4 regions of the Micromonospora sp. B11E3 genome follow, and region 1 is predicted to be linked to each of the others. Evidence: riboswitches for the same ligand, from Rfam matches in the RefSeq annotation. Region 1 holds a riboswitch; each other region holds the start of a gene.
What was found. A riboswitch is a leader RNA that binds a small molecule or an ion and turns the genes downstream of it on or off. The one in region 1 is predicted to bind cyclic di-AMP.
Positions count from the first base shown of each region.

Region 2: another riboswitch for cyclic di-AMP. It lies ahead of ABGB16_RS07490 (hypothetical protein); the one in region 1 lies ahead of ABGB16_RS06110 (C39 family peptidase).
Region 3: another riboswitch for cyclic di-AMP. It lies ahead of ABGB16_RS21945 (hypothetical protein); the one in region 1 lies ahead of ABGB16_RS06110 (C39 family peptidase).
Region 4: another riboswitch for cyclic di-AMP. It lies ahead of ABGB16_RS02800 (NlpC/P60 family protein); the one in region 1 lies ahead of ABGB16_RS06110 (C39 family peptidase).

Region 1 is NZ_JBDPMC010000007.1:86,050-89,977, forward strand. It holds gene ABGB16_RS06100 (M23 family metallopeptidase) at 1-114, shown strand, start outside; gene ABGB16_RS06105 (alpha/beta fold hydrolase) at 294-1,043, opposite strand; gene ABGB16_RS06110 (C39 family peptidase) at 1,151-1,990, opposite strand; cyclic di-AMP (ydaO/yuaA leader) riboswitch at 2,034-2,176, opposite strand; gene ABGB16_RS06115 (hypothetical protein) at 2,681-3,448, opposite strand; gene ABGB16_RS06120 (hypothetical protein) at 3,579-3,928, opposite strand, start outside.
Region 2 is NZ_JBDPMC010000009.1:81,583-85,510, reverse strand. It holds gene ABGB16_RS07500 (copper-translocating P-type ATPase) at 1-129, opposite strand, end outside; gene ABGB16_RS07495 (YibE/F family protein) at 436-1,827, shown strand; cyclic di-AMP (ydaO/yuaA leader) riboswitch at 1,994-2,124, shown strand; gene ABGB16_RS07490 (hypothetical protein) at 2,129-3,151, shown strand; gene ABGB16_RS07485 (carbonic anhydrase) at 3,322-3,928, opposite strand, start outside.
Region 3 is NZ_JBDPMC010000047.1:33,613-37,540, reverse strand. It holds gene ABGB16_RS21955 (AAA family ATPase) at 1-264, shown strand, start outside; gene ABGB16_RS21950 (cation diffusion facilitator family transporter) at 373-1,287, shown strand; cyclic di-AMP (ydaO/yuaA leader) riboswitch at 1,442-1,574, shown strand; gene ABGB16_RS21945 (hypothetical protein) at 1,579-2,643, shown strand; gene ABGB16_RS21940 (hypothetical protein) at 2,764-3,240, shown strand; gene ABGB16_RS21935 (SRPBCC family protein) at 3,250-3,720, opposite strand; gene ABGB16_RS21930 (STAS domain-containing protein) at 3,773-3,928, opposite strand, start outside.
Region 4 is NZ_JBDPMC010000003.1:112,181-116,108, forward strand. It holds gene ABGB16_RS02785 (zinc metalloprotease) at 1-7, shown strand, start outside; gene ABGB16_RS02790 (pyridoxamine 5'-phosphate oxidase family protein) at 79-639, opposite strand; gene dcd (dCTP deaminase) at 739-1,317, shown strand; gene ABGB16_RS02800 (NlpC/P60 family protein) at 1,369-2,355, opposite strand; cyclic di-AMP (ydaO/yuaA leader) riboswitch at 2,422-2,561, opposite strand; gene ABGB16_RS02805 (peptidoglycan recognition family protein) at 2,776-3,928, shown strand, end outside.

The DNA of each region.
Region 1 (3,928 bases):
GAGGTCCGCGTCAATGGCGCCAACCGCTGCCTTCAGAACATGCTCCTGGCCATCTACGACGGCACCGCCGTCCCCGCGCCGTCGTCCCTGCCGTCCACCGGCTGCTACTGCTGACGGCCGCACGTGGCGTCGCCGCTCTCCACGCCGGGAGCGGCGGCGTCACGCCCCGGCGACCACGCCCGCCGACGCGTGGTCAGCCGCGCGGGCGCCGCGTACGGGGCGAGGTCAGCCCCGCGCGGGCGCCGCGTACGGGGCGGAATCAGCCCCGCGTTGGCGCCGCGTACGGGGCGGAATCAGCCCCGCGTTGGCGCCGCGTACGGGGCGAGGAGGGCCAGGACCGCGGCCGGGTCCTCGACGTGGGCGTTGTGGCCCAGGGCGGGAAGGGTGACGACCGGGCGGCCGAACTCCCCGAGCTGAGCGTCGCTGACCATCGGGTCGTGCTCGCCCCGGGCCAGGACGACGGGGGCGTCGGTGTCGGCCAGCAGGGCCGGCAGGTCGGGCGCGCCGACCGCGAACGCCGCCGGGTCCATCGCCAGCCGCCACCGGCCGTCCTCGCGGCGCAGCCCGGCGTCCACCGCCGGATCCTCCGGGGCGAGCAGCCCGGTCAGGCCGGAAACCCGCAGGTAGCGGCGGGCCGCCTCGTCCCGGTCGGCGAACCAGGTGACCGGGCGGGCGGCCAGCTCGCGGGCCCGGTCCAGCTCGGCGGCGGACCACACGGCCTTGACGCCGAGCGCCACGACGGCGTCGACCGGCAGCCGCCGGCCGCGCGCGGCGAGGGCCAGGGCGACCACCCCGCCCAGCGAATGCCCGAGCAGCACCAGCCGGTCCCCCGGCCGCAGCGTCTCGGCCACCCGGTCGGCGAACCCGGCGAACGAGTAGCCGGGCAGCGCCGGGGAGCAGCCGTGCCCGGCCAGGTCGGGCGCCAGCCAGCGGCCCGGCCACCGGTGCTCCAGCAGCGGCGCGCAGCGCAGCCACACCTCACCGGTGGCGCCCATGCCGTGCAGCAGCACCACCACGCGTCGGGTTCCGGTGTCGTCGGTCATGGGGCGCAGTGTCCCACCGTCACCGGCGCCGGGCGAGAGCACGGACCGGCAGACGACACCGGGCGCCGGCTCGGGGAAGCCGGCGCCCGGTGTGCGGGGAGGAGGGGTCAGGCCGAGTAGCCGCGGGTGGCGGCCCAGTTCGCCAGCGCGATCGTGCTGATCCAGTACGACGGCACGGCCGGGTTCGCCGAGTCGGCGATCCGCACCGTGCGGCCCTGGTCCTCGTACCCGACGACGGCGATGTAGTGGCCGCCGGGGAACGAGTGCCAGCCCCCGTCGACGTCGGTGGCGGAGCCGGCGATGTTCACCACGACGCCCCGCCCGGCCGAGATCGCCCTGACCACGTCGGCCTGGAGCTGGTCCATCTGCGCCGGGGTGGCGGCGTTGCCCGGGATCATCCGGGTCTTGTAGGGGCTGCCCTTGACCATCTGGTTGAGCACCCGGGTGGTGTCCTCGGCCGAGTTGGTGCCCATCTCGGTGGTGCCGAGCTTGACGCCCAGGGTGTCCTGGTCGCTGGCGATCCCGGTGGCCGACAGCGCGTTGCGCACGGCGGCGGGGCCGCAGTTGTAGTAGGTCGTCTGCGCCTGGTAGTCGTAGTCCAGGGCCTTCGACGACGGCGGCTTGGGGGCGGCCGGCTTCGACTCGGACCGCGTGGGGGCGGCCGTGGCCGTCAGGTCCGGGTTCGGCGCGGTCGAGGTGGCGCTCGGCGCGTCGGTCACGGCCCGGGCCTGGCCCCGGGTCGCCGCGCCGTCGAGGCGGGGGGCGATCTCGGCGACGGCCGTCGTGGCCTGCCGGGGGGCGGGGGCGTCGTCGCCGTTCGCGAGCAGCGCCCCGGTGCCGGAGGCGAGCAGGAGCGCCGCGGCCGAGCCGGCGACGATCCGGTACGGCCGCCGGGCGGCGAGACGCCGCAGCTGCTGCTTCAGGTTGTCGTTCACGCGTTCCTCCACGGGACGAACAACCAAGAGGTGTGCTGGTGCTGCACGAGGATGGAACTCCTTCCGACACCGCCTACCGGGTTAGCTGACGGATTCGGGCGGGAAGATCGCCCTACCGCGGGCCGCGGCCCGCGGATTCACCCCACACGTGCACTGGGTCCCCGGTTCGTGCTGGTCACGATTGAGCGGGTCGGCGCGGCGTCGCCTCTTGCGATCGGTTACCGCACCGGACGGGCCGACACTACTGGCCGGTCGCCGGCCTGCCAACCGGGCGTCACCTGCTTAAACCTTCGACGGCCGATTTTTTTGCGGCACATCCGGGAACTGACGTGACTCAATGGGATAGGCGACCATTCCGGCGCCGCCGGTCGACAATCGGACAATCGGTCGTGATCGTCGGGGAATTGCGGTCGCCACACACACCGAATGGTTGCCGACGCCCGTTTCCGAGGCGACGTGACCGGGCTCACCCGGCAAAGTTCGGCCCGTCGGCCCAGCATGTGGGCAGGCCGGGGCCAGTCAGGCCGGGCCGGGGCCAGTCAGCCCGGGCCGGGGTCAGTCAGCCCGGGCCGGACGCCACCGGGCCACCCACGCGGGGCCGGGGTCAGCCGGCCCGGGCCGGACGCCACCGGGCCACCCACGCGGGGCCGGGGCCAGTCAGCCCGGGCCGGACGCCACCGGGCCACCCACGCGAGGCCGGGGTCAGCCGGCCCGGGCCGGACGCCACCGGGCCACCCACGCGGGCCGCCGGGACGAGGCCGCCGCGGGGGCGACGGGCGCCGGGGCGGGACGGGCCCGCTCAGCCGCGGCGGACGCCTCGGCCACCAGGATCCGGGCGGCCTCGGCGGCCAGTTCGGCGTCGCGCCAGGCGGCCCGCTCCCGCTCCGCCGCCGCCACGTACCCGGCCCGCCTGCCGTCGCGTACCGCACGGGCCAGCACGACCTCCTGCTCCACCGGGTGCCGCCGGGGGTCCCAGCCGCCGCGTCGGGCGAAGACGTCGCAGAGCTGCCCCATCGACAGCTCGCCGCGCAGGTGGGCGGCCGTGGCGGCGTGGTGCAGCCAGCGCTCGCGGGCCGCGTACTCGGTGGGGGTGCGGGGGGTGCGGGGCGTCGGCAGGGCACCCGCGCCGCCGAACCGGCGGGCGGCCGTCTCCGCCGCGTCGTACGCCCGCCAGGCCCGCTCGGCGGACTCCTGCGCGGCGAGCCACGCGTCGCGGCGGCGGCGGGCGGTCCGCGCGGCGCCGGCCGCCGCCACGGCCACCTCCTCGGCGTACCGGCGCAGGTCGGCCAACTCCTCGGCGGCGGCCTCGACGGCGGACGGAGCGGGATCGCCCGCCGGCTGGTCCCGCTGCGGGCGGGTCACCAGGACGGTGAGCACGGTCAGCGCCAGCACGAGCAGGACCGACCAGATGACGGCGGCCTGCGGCACCTCGATCAGGAACTGGTAGAGAACGGTGTCCAACGTCGGCACCTCACGGGGTGGATGCGGAAGCGGAGCCCGCACCGGCCGACCGGGCGGCGCGGGAGCGCCACCGGAGTCGGGCCGGCGGGAACGCGAGGGGTCCTGGAGCGCGGTGGAAGCGGGCTCGGCCCGCGGGGCGTCAGGGCCGCGGGGGCGCGCGGGGGCCGGAAGCGGCGGGGGCGGGCCCGAGCGGCGCCCGGCCCGGCCCGGCCGCCCGGGCCACGGGGTGCCCGGTGGAAAGCGGCGGCGCGGCCGCCCCGGCCGGGAGAGCGTTGCCGGTGTACGCGACGACGGTGCCGCTGCTCGCGGCGGCGGTGCCACTGCTCGTGGCGACGGCGCCGGTGTGCGCGGCGACGGTGCCGGTGCCGGTGCTCGCGACGACGGTGCCGTGCGCGGCGGCGGTGCCGGTGTGCGCGACGGCGGCGGTGCCGGTGCTCGCGGTGCCGGTGCCGGTGCTCGCGGCGACGGTGCCGTGCGCGGCGACGGTGC
Region 2 (3,928 bases), on a different contig from region 1:
GAGCACCGGGCCGACCAGGGACCGGCCGGGAAACTCCGGGAAGCGGCCGAGCCAGTCCGTCGCCACGTGGCTGGTGGCCACGATCGGCAGGGTCAGCGCCAGGCACAGCCAGAACCGGCGACGGAACATCTCCGGGTCGTGCCCCGCGTGCCTGTCGTGCCCGGCGTCTCCCTCCTGTGGCCCGGGGCCGCCGGTGCGACCCGGCGCGTCCCGGCTCCCGTGCCCCGCGTGCGCGTCGTGACCCATGTCTCCAACATGCCGCCCCGCACGGCCCGCCGTTCGCCGAACCACCGGCGGAATCCGGCGCGCACTCTGCGCCCGCAGGTGGGCCTGGCTACGATTCCGGGGCGATGGTCATCCGGAATCCGCTCCGTCCGCCCGCGCCGTCCGGGCCGCCGGCCCGCGTCCCAGCCTGACACCGTTTGGAGATCGTCGATGGGCGCCGACCACAGCCGAGCTGCTCCGCCCACCCCGCCCGGGGTGCGGCGGATCCTCGTCGCGACCGTGCTGCCGCTCTTCGCCCTCACGGTGGTCGCCGCGATCCTTCTCTGGCCGCGCGGCGGCGGTCCGCAGGCCGACGACGCGGCGGCCGTCCCCCGGTACCACGGCACGGTGACCCGGGTGGTGACGGAGCCCTGCCCGCCGCAGCCGGACGCGCCGGAGGGCGGGCCCGCCGCCGCGGCGGGCCCGTGCGGCACGGTCACCGTACGGGTCGAGCAGGGGCCGGACACCGGGCAACAGGTCGAGACGCCCATCCCGACCGGCCCGGGCGCCCCCACGGTCGCCGTCGACGACCGGATCGTCCTGGTCCGGCTGACCGACCCGGCGGACCCGGCGGCGACCAGCTACAACATCGCCGAGCACCAGCGCGGCAAGCCGCTGCTCTGGCTCGCGCTGGTGTTCGCGCTGGCGATCGTCGCGTTCGGCCGCTGGCGGGGGCTGGCCGCGCTGGCCGGCCTCGCCGCCAGCTTCGCCATCCTGCTGACGTTCGTGCTGCCCGGGATCGGCGGCGGCGGGTCGCCGCTGCCGATCGCGATCGTCGGCTCCGCGTTGATCATGTTTGTGGTGCTCTACCTCACCCACGGGATCACCGCGCAGACGTCGGTGGCCGTCCTCGGCACCCTGGGCAGCCTGGTGCTCACCGGCGTCCTCGGCGCCCTGGCGACCGCCGCCACCCACCTCACCGGGTACGGCACCGAGGACGCCACCACGCTGTCGATGTTCCAGGCCGACGTGGACCTGCACGGCCTGCTGCTCGCCGGCATCATCATCGGCTCGCTCGGGGTGCTCGACGACGTCACGGTGACCCAGGCGGCCACGGTGACCGAACTGGCGCACGCCAACCCAGGGCTGTCCAGGTTGCAGCTCTACCGGGCGGCCACCCGGGTCGGGCGGGCGCACATCGCCTCCACCGTGAACACCATCGTGCTGGCGTACGCCGGTGCGTCCCTGCCGCTGCTGCTCCTGCTCACCGCCGACTCCCGCCCGGTGTCCGAGCTCCTGACGAGCGAGTTCCTGGCGCAGGAGATCGTCCGCAGCGCGGTCGCCACGCTGGGCCTGATCGCCGCCGTACCGCTGACGACCGGCCTGGCCGCCGTGGTCACCGCGGCCGGCCGCACCGGCCCGGGCCGGCCCGCCGCCGACGGCGATTCCCCCGCCGACGTGCCCACCCCGCGCACGCCCACCACCGGCCACCGTCCCAGTCAGCGGGAAATCGCGCTGGAGGCGTTGAGCGGAGGAGGCGCCCACGACGGCTTCCGGGCCGGGCCGATCCACCCGCCGTCCCGGCCCGGAGACCGAGAAGGGAGCACGGACATCGCATGGTGAGACTGCTCAGCGTGACCGTCCCCACTGTGCGACCTGCGAAACGCGTCACCCATTACCGAAAGCAATTACGAAATGACGCATTTGGCGGGCTTCTGGGCGTAGATCCGCAGGAGTGCTCTCAGGTAACCTCGCTGCCGGTCACCGCCGAAGGCGCGCAGCGGCGCCTGCGGGGCCACCGCCCAATCGCCGCGAGGCGAGCCGGGGAACCAGGTAACCGGGGTGAATCCGCGACCGCGGTAGGGGCCACTTCCGCCCCGAACCCGTCAGCTAACCCGGTCGGCGGACGAGGGAAGGGAACACTGTGACGGCACCCCTACGCCGCTGGTTGACGCCCGTGGTGGCCGTGTTCGCGGCCCTGGCGATCCTCGCCGGACCGGCCGCCCCGGCGATGGCCGAGCCCTCCGGCCCCACCCCGTCCGGGCACGAGGAGGACGACGAGCCCCAGCTGATCACCGACGTCATCGAGGCCGCCAACCGCGAGTACAGCCAGGCCAAGGCGAAGCTGACGAAGTCCAAGCAGCGCCAGCAGCAGCTCGCCCTCGAGGTGCAGCGGGCCCAGTTCGAGCTGGACGCCCTCGCCCCGCAGGTCAGCGAGTTGGCCGCCCAGTCGTACCGGACGGGGCGGATCGGCGCCATGGCGGCGCTGCTGGAGAGCGGGAACCCGGACTCGTTCGTGCAGCGCGCGTCCGCCCTCGACGAGCTGAACATGATCAACGCGCAGAAGCTGGCCCGGGTCAACGAGGCCAAGACCCGCGCCGAGCAGGCCAAGCTGGCGCTCGACGCCGAGGTGCGCGAGCAGCAGAAGCAAACGGCGATCATGGCCAAGAAGAAGCACGACGCGGAGAAGGCCCTCGCGCTGGTCGGCGGCCGGGGCTTCACCGGCGGCCTGGTCTCCGCCACGTCCCCGGTGGCCCGGATCGCGCCGGGCCGGACCGCGGACGGCGGCTGGCGCCCGGAGTCGTGCAGCGAGAACGACCCGACGACCTCCGGCTGCATCACCCCCCGCACCCTGCACGCGTACAAGGAGGTCAAGCGGGCCGGTTTCAACCGCTTCGTGGGCTGCTACCGCCCCGGCGGGCCGTGGGAGCACCCGAAGGGCCGCGCCTGCGACTGGTCGCTGCAGAACAGCGGCTTCAGCCCGTGGCACAACAACGACACCCGGATGTACGGCAACAACCTCGCCGCGTTCCTCATCCGCAACGCCGATCGGCTGGGCATCTACTACGTCATCTGGAACCGGCAGATCTGGTTCCCGGCCACCGGCTGGAAGTCCTACAGCGGCCCGTCCAACCACACCGACCACGTGCACATGTCGCTGCTCTGACGCCGACCCGCGCACGAGGGCCGTCCCGGGCGGGGCGGCCCTCGTTCGCGTTCGGGTGCCGGCGACGCGGCCGCGGGGGAGGCCGGCGGCCTCCAGCGCGGCCGGGCAGACCAGGCGGCGGCCGGGCAGAGCAGACAGCGGCCGGGTGCGGCAGGCGGCGGCCGGGCGGGTCAGGCGGCGGCCGGCGGCTCGGTCAGGCCGGCCGGCACCGCGGCCACCGCCCGCGTCTCGCCCGCGCTGAGCCGGTACGACAGGCCGACCACCGCGCACCGTCCGCCGGCCACCTCGGCGGCCAACACGGACGAGTTGGCCAGGATCGCCTCGACGGTGTGCGCGATGTGGATGTCGACGATCTCGTCGAGGTCCTCGACTCCCCGCTCGGCGGCCAGGCCGAGGCTGGGCAGCACGGGGTCCACCACCGCCCGTAGGTGACCGGCCGGCGCGACGCCGGTGCTGGCCGCCGCCCTGGCCGCCTGCACGGCCCCGCAGGAGTCGTGCCCGAGCACCACCACCAGGGGGGTGCCCAGCACCGTCACCGCGTACTCGACGCTGCCCAGCACCTCTGGGCCGACGGTGTGCCCGGCCGTGCGGACCACGAAGAGGTCGCCCAGGCCCCGGTCGAAGATGATCTCGGCGGCCAGCCGGGAGTCGGAGCAGCCGACGATCACCGCGAACGGGTGCTGCCCCTCGGCCACGGCAGCCCGGTGGTCGGCGTCCTGGTTCGGATGGTGGGGCGTGCCGGCGACGAACCGGCGGTTGCCGGCGAGCAGCTCGGCG
Region 3 (3,928 bases), on a different contig from region 1:
GAGCTGCTGGGCGAGGTGGAGGGGACGGTCGGGGTGATCACGCCGGTCCCGCGCCGGGACGAGGTCGCCGGCTGGCTCGCCGGCCAGGCCGGCCCGCGCCTGCAGGTGGTGACCAGCCTCCAGGCCAAGGGCATGGAGTACGACGGGGTCGTGCTGGTCGCCCCGAGGGAGATCCGGGCCGACCCGGGCTCCGGCGTCCGGACCCTGTACGTGGCCCTGTCCCGGGCCACCCAGCGCCTCACCACGGTCGACCCGACCGACTGACCGGGTACCCGGACGGGGTCACCGGTCGGAGTGCCGACGATTACTTGCACACATAGCGATGTGAGCATAGATTGGGCCGGCAGCGGGACAGGGACGGAGGGTGTGGGCGTGGGCGCAGGTCATGACCACCACCACGGCGTCACGTACGCCGCCGAGCGCCACCGGGGCCGGCTGTGGGCGGCGTTCGGGCTGCTCGGCGCGCTGATGCTGGTCGAGGCGGCCACCGCGTACGCCACCGGCTCGCTGGCGCTGCTCTCCGACGCCGGGCACATGTTCACCGACGTGCTCGGCATCGGCATGGCGCTCGCCGCGATCACCGCCACCCGCCGCGCCACCGCCGACCCCCAGCGCACCTTCGGGCTGTACCGGCTGGAGGTGCTCGCCGCGCTCGGCAACGCGCTGCTGCTCAGCGGCGTCGCCGTGTACGTCCTCGTCGAGGCGGTGCGCCGGTTCGGCAACCCGCCGGAGGTGACGACCGGCCCGATGCTCGCGGTGGCGGTGCTGGGCCTGCTCGCCAACCTGGTCGCGTTCGCCCTGCTGCGCGGCGCGGCAGAGGAGAGCATCAACCTGCGCGGGGCGTACCTGGAGGTGGTGGGCGACCTGCTCGGCTCGGTCGGGGTGATCGTCGCCGCGGCCCTGATCTGGGCGACCGACTGGTGGTGGGCGGACCCCCTCGTCGCGGTCGCGATCGGCGTCTTCATCCTGCCCCGCACCTGGCGGCTGGGCCGGGCCGCCGTCCGGATCCTGGTGCAGGCCGCCCCCGAGCACCTGCAGGTCACCGCCGTGCACGACCGACTGGCGGCGGTGCCCGGCGTGGTCGAGGTGCACGACCTGCACGTCTGGACGCTGACCTCCGGGATGGAGGTCGCCTCGGCGCACCTGACCATGGCCCCGGGCGCCGAGGTGGGCGCCGTGCTGACCGCCGCCCGCACGGCTCTGCACGAGGACTTCCACATCGAGCACGCCACGCTGCAGGTCGAGCCGGGAACATCGCCGGGAAACTGCGGTCCGACCGCCTGGTGATACCCAGCGCCGTCGATTCGGTGGACTATTGTGCCAACATGCCGGATTTGATGGGTTTGATCCAAGTACCGTGCGTCACGGGCGCAGCGCCCACCCCACCAGCACCGGTAGGCTCGGTCCCGGCCTCCGCTCCGGTGGCGCCCACCGGCGCCCGCGGCGGCCGTCGCCTAATCGCCCGCGAGGGCGAGCCGGGGAACCACGTTTCGTGGGGTGCATCCGCGTGAGCGGTAGGGATCTTCCGTCCCGAACCCGTCAGCTAACCCGGTCGGCGGCTGACGGAAGGACACGCGTATGCCAGTAGTGGCACCTGTACGAAGGACGGCCGCCCGGGTGGCGGCCCTGCTCGCGCTGGCGCTCGCCGGCGCCCTCGCGGTCGCCCCCGCCGGCCCGGCACAGGGGGCCCCGGCCGCCGCCCTGCTCGCCGCCGCGCCCGGCCAGGACGACGAGGGCGGCACCCCGGCGTTGCGCGCCGCGCTGGAGGCGGCCAGCAAGGGCTACCTCGACGCCAAGGCCGCCCTGAACCGCTCGGTGCAGCGGCAGCGGCAGCTCGGCGCCCAGCTCAAGACGATCGAGGCGGAGTTGACCGTGCGCGACGCCAGGGTCGGCGAGATCGCCGGCGTGGCGTACAAGACTGGCCGGCTCCGGGCGGCGTCGGCGCTGCTGAACAGCGCCTCGCCCGAGGGGTTCATGGACCGGGCGGCGGCGCTCGACCAGGTCGCCAGCAACGAGGACCGCATCCTGCGCGACCTGCTGGAGACCCGGGACCAGGCGAACCGGACGAAGCAGGCGCTCGACGGCGAGATCCGCGAGCAGCGCCGGCAGGTGACGGTGATGGGCAAGCGCAAGGAGCAGGCCGAGCGCGCGCTGGCCGTGGCCAACGAGCGGGCCAGCGGCGGGTCGAGCCCCGGCGGCACCTCCGGCGCCACCGCCACCCCCGCCAAGCGCAACCCCGACGGCTCCTGGCCGGCCGAGTCGTGCAGCGTCAACGACCCCACCCCGGCCAACGGCTGCATCACCCCGCGCACGCTGCACGCCCTCAACCAGGCCAAGGCCGCCGGCTTCACCCGGTACGTCTCCTGCTACCGCCCGGGCGGCTCCGGCGAGCATCCCAAGGGGCGGGCCTGCGACTTCGCCGCCCAGAAGGACGGCTTCGGCGGCGTGGCCACCGGCGGCGACCGCACGTACGGCAACAACCTGGCGGCGTACTTCGTCCGCAACGCGGACAACCTGGCCGTGCTGTACGTGATCTGGTTCAAGCAGATCTGGCTGCCCAGCAGCGGCTGGAAGGCGTACAGCGGCGGCAACGGGGACCCGTCGAGCGACCACACCAACCACGTGCACCTGTCGGTGTACTGATCCCGCGTCCCCCGGTGGCCCGTCGCGCGGCGGGCCACCGGGGCGCTACGCCCCCGGGCGTACGCGGGATGTCGCCGGTGGGCCCACGACCCGGGCGGCCGGCGCGGCGAGCATCGGGACATGACCCGACTCCCGCCCCGCGCCCGCAAGGCCCTGCTCACTCTGCACCTGGTCACCGCGCTCGGCTGGCTCGGCGCGGACCTCGTCCTGCTCACCCTCGGGGTGGCCGGCCTGCGCGGCGCGGACCCGGCCGCCGTCTACCCCGCCGCCGCGCTGGTCGGCACCTGGCTGTTCGCGCCGCTGAGCGTGGCGGTCTGGCTGGTCGGGGTGGCCAGCTCGCTGCTCACCCCGTGGGGGCTGCTGCGGTACCGCTGGGTGCTGGTCAAGCTACTGCTCACCACGGTGATGACCGGGCTGGTGCTGTTCCTGCTCACCCCGAAGCTGCGGCTGCTCGGCGAGCTGGCCGGGGCGGCCTCCGCGCACGACCGCGTCGACCTGGTGGTGGCCCCGAGCGTGTCGTCCGCCCTCCTGGTGGTGGCCACGGTGCTGTCCACGTACAAGCCGTGGGGGCGGCTGCGGAGGTCGGGCGGCCGTTAGCCGGAGGGCTCAGGCCCGCGAGGCGGAACCGTCCGGCGGACGGCCCAGCACCTCGGCGAGCCGGCGGGCCAGGCCGAGGTGCGCCGAGCGGGCCTGCCGGAAGGCGTACCCGAACAGCGGGGCGGGGGCGACAAGCGTGATCTCGACGTCGATCCGGACCACGCCGTCCGGCTCGTCGCGCAGCCGGGTGTGGTTGCGCACCGACGTGGCCGGCCACTGCCGGGCCACCGCGACGACCTCGTCCTCGGTGACCACCAGGACGTCCGCCTGGTACGTCGTCGTGAAGCGCAGCGGACCGGCGGCGAGCCGGTCGGTGATCGCGTAGCTGGCCCGGGCGCCCGGCCGGGGCGGCAGCTGGCGCACCCGCTCGATCAGCGGATGCAGCTCGCCCTGCCGGGACAGGTCGCCCAGCAGCGCCACCGCCTCGGCGCGCGGGCAGCGCGCCTGGACGGAGTACTGGAAGCTGTCGCGCCGCAACACGCCCACGATCATCCCCCACCGGAGCCGGCGAGAAAAGGAACCCGGCGGGCGGTCAGGCGCCGGGCAGGACCTCCGGGGTGGCGTTGCCGGCGTAGTACGGCTCCGGGGCGCCGAACAGGCCGAGCAGGCCAGTGACCCAGAGCTGTCGGTGGACAAACCGGCTCGGCTCGGTGACGACCAGCTTCACACCGCTGACCTCGGCGGTCTG
Region 4 (3,928 bases), on a different contig from region 1:
GGCCTGACGTACCACCGCTGCTGACACTCCGGTGCCGGCTCCGTCCTACGACGGGGCCGGCACCGGCGTCTTCGGGGGTCAGGCCGCCGCGCGGTGGGCGCCCCGCGCACGCCGGGCCGGCCCCTGATCGGGTACGTCGACACTTGCGCCGCCCGCGGGCCTCGCCGCCAGCGGGTCCAGCCAGACCTGCACGGCCGGCCGGCCCGGGCCCTCGCCAGGAGCGGAGGAGCCGCCGTGCGCCCGCCGGGTCAGCATCGCCACGTCGACGGTGAACTCGAACAGCCGCCAGTCGACCTGCGGCGCGGCCCGCCCGATCTCGGCCAACCGGGCCACCCGCGCCTGGTCGGTCACGGGCCGGGCGCGCCCCGCCACGTACGCCTCGTCGTCGCTGTCCTCAGGTGGGAAGGAGTGCAGCGCGTAGCGGCCGTCGCGCTCCAGGTCGCGCCGCTTCGGGGAGTCGATGACGAAGCAGAAGAGCCCCTCGTCGGTGATCACCGGGGACACCGGGTGCACCCGGGGCCCGCCGTCGGCACGGACGGTGGCCAGGTAGCCGAAGCCCGGCCCGTACTGCTGCATGAGGAGGCGGATCCCGTCGGCGAGTCGTGGCTCGTCAGCGGCGAATTCGGACCAGGAAGCCATGCCGGCATCCTATCGAACAAATGTACGATCAGCGACCACGACACGCAGGTCCCCCGAACCGGTCGCAGCGGCTGTCACCAGGCTCGCTATGGTGTTGCGATGCTGCTCTCCGACCGCGACCTCGTCAGCGAGCTGAACGCTGGCACGCTCGCGCTGGAGCCGTTCGAGCCGACCCTGGTGCAGCCGTCGAGCATCGACGTGCGCCTCGACAAGCTCTTCCGCGTCTTCAACAACCACCTCTACACGCACATCGACCCGTCGCTCCAGCAGGACGACCTGACGTCGGCGGTGGAGGTGCCCGACGGCGAGCCGTTCGTGCTGCATCCGGGCGAGTTCGTGCTCGCCTCGACGCTGGAGGTGATCTCGCTCGGCGATCAGCTCGCGGGCCGCCTCGAAGGCAAGAGCTCGCTCGGCCGGCTCGGGCTGCTGACCCACTCGACCGCCGGCTTCATCGACCCGGGCTTCTCCGGGCACGTCACGCTGGAGCTGTCCAACGTGGCGAACCTGCCGATCACCCTGTGGCCGGGAATGAAGATCGGGCAGCTGTGCATCTTCCGGCTCTCGTCGCCGGCCGAGCACCCGTACGGGTCGGCCGTCTACGGCTCGCGCTACCAGGGGCAGCGCGGCCCGACCCCGAGCCGGTCCTGGCGGAACTGGCGCACCTGGCCCACCCGCTGACACCGCCCGGCGGCGAGCAGGGGCCCCCGTCCCGCAGGGGCCCCGTACCCGTCAGCCGGGGCGGCCGTAGCTGTTGACCTGGCCGTCGTCGACGCGCTTCATCTTGATCGGGACGCCGGCCTGGGAGGCGTGCACGACCCAGCCGCCACCGACGTACATGCCGACGTGGTGCAGGTCGGCGTAGTAGAAGACGAGGTCGCCGGGGCGCAGGTCGGCGCGGCTCACCCGGGCGGTCACGGCCCGCTGCCGGGCCGCGTTGTGCGGCAGCGAGACGCCGGCCCTCGCCCACGCGGCCATCATCAGGCCGGAGCAGTCGAACGCGTTCGGGCCCGCGGCGCCCCACACGTACGGCTTGCCGATCTGGGCGCAGGCGAACTTGACCGCGATCCCGGCGCCGCCGCCCGGGTAGCTCGCCGGGCACGGGGCGGGCCGCAGCGCGCCGCCGCCACCGCTGCCGTACACCTTGATGCGGAGCTTCTGCAGCCGGTCGATCTCGGCGTTGATCTGCTTACGCTTCGCCGCGAGCTGCGCCTCCGTGCGGGTGAGCTGGGCGACCATCTCGTCCAGCGGCTGCTTCTTCGCGGCCAGCCGGTCGCGCAGGTCGACGACCGTCTGGACGTCGCGCTGCTGGCGGTGGGCGAACTGGTCGAGCAGCTCCAGCTGCCCCAGCATCTGGCTCGCGGAGCGGCTGCCCAGCAGCGCGTTCACGGCCGAAAGATTCTCACCCTTGTACGCCTCGACGGCGAGGCCGTTGACCTTCGCCATCGCCTCGTCCACCTGACGCTGCAACGGCCCGATCTGCCGGGCGAGCGCGTCGGCCTGCTTCCGCTTCGCGGCGAGGTCCTGGCGGGTGGCGTTGTGCCGCTCGATGAGCGGTTCGAGCTTGTTCCAGTCCTGGTCGATCTGCTGCTCGATCTCGGCGACCGACGGCTCGGCGTGGGCCGGGGGCGCGACGCCCGCCAGGACGACGGCGGCGCCGGCGAGGGCGGCCAGGGCGGTGGTGAAGCGTGACCAGCGTGGACGCGGCGCAGCCGGCATCCGGTCGGCGTGAGCCGACCGGCGCGACGGGCGCCGCGGGGCATGGTGTGCCACCGGGCTCCGTTCTCCTTCTTCCGTACCGCCTACCGGGTTAGCTGACGGGTTCGGGCGGGAAGGGAAAGCGCCCTACCGCAGCGAGGCTGCGGATTCACCCCGGCGTACCTGGGTCCCCGGCTCGCCCGGAGGCGACTCGGCGGTGTCGGGCCGTCACCGCCCGGTTTAGGCGGCGCTGTGACCGGCCGACGGTTGACCAGAGTAGAGACGGCTGTTACCGATTCGCAACCCGACGGGCTGTGACACTCCGTATGACCGGGGTCTCCGTAGCTTTCCTTCACTCGATATCGAGAACCGGAAAGGTATTGACCCCGCGGGGCGGCGGCGGGAGGGTGGCCTCACCCAGACCCTCACTCGGGAGGTTCGATGCCCCGATCCAACCTACCGGCGAGCAGACGCGTCCTGCTCGCCGCCGTGGTGGCAGCGGCCACCGCGGTCCTACCCTTCGCCGCCGGGCCCGTCGCGGCCGAGCCGCTCGGCACCGGGTCCGCCGACGCACCCACCGATCGCCAGCAGCAGTACGCGGCCGCCGCGGCCGAGTACGGCGTACCGGAGAGCGTCCTGCTCGGCGTGTCCTACCTGGAGTCCCGGTGGGACACCCACGCCGGCCGCCCGAGCACGAGCGGCGGGTTCGGCCCGATGCACCTGACCGACGCCGAGCGGGTCGCCTCGGCCGAGGCCGCCAGCGCCCATGTCGACGAGGGCGAGGACCCTCGGGGCGACGACTCCCGGCCGCTGGTGGTTCCCGAGTCCGGCCCGGCCGAGCCGGCCCCGGCGCTGCCCGGCCTGCGGACCCTGGAGGCCGCCGCGGGGCTCACCGGTGCCAGCGAGGAGGCGCTCATCGCCGACCCGGCCACGAACATCCGCGGCGGGGCGGCGCTGCTCGCGTCGTACCAGAAGGAGCTGGCCGGCCCGGTCGGCGCCGACAGCGACCCGGCGGCCTGGTACGGCGCGGTGGCCCGCTACGCCGGCGCGGACACCGAGGACGCCGCGGCGGCCTTCGCCGACGAGGTGTACGGCCAGATCAACGCCGGCGCGAGCCGGACGACCGACGACGGGCACCAGGTGACGCTGACCGCGCGCGCGGTCGACCCGGACGAGTCCGCGGTGAACCGCCTCGGGCTGCGGCGCGCGGAGCGGCCGGACGGCCTGGAGTGCCCGGTCGGGCTGCCCTGCGAGTGGATCCCGGCCCCGTACGCGAAGACCGGCCCCGGCGCCGGCCAGTACGGCAACCACGACCTGGCCAACCGGCCGGAGCAGCAGAAGATCGAGTACATCATCATCCACGACACCGAGGGCTACTTCACCCCGAGCGTCAACCTGGTGAAGCGGGCGGACTACCTGGGCTGGCACTACACGCTGCGCTCGGTGGACGGCTACATCGCCCAGCACATCAAGGCCAAGGACGTCGGCTGGCACGCCGGCAACTGGTACGTCAACGCCAAGTCCATCGGCCTCGAGCACGAGGGCTTCGCCGGCCACGGCACCTGGTACACGGAGGCGATGTACCGCACCTCCG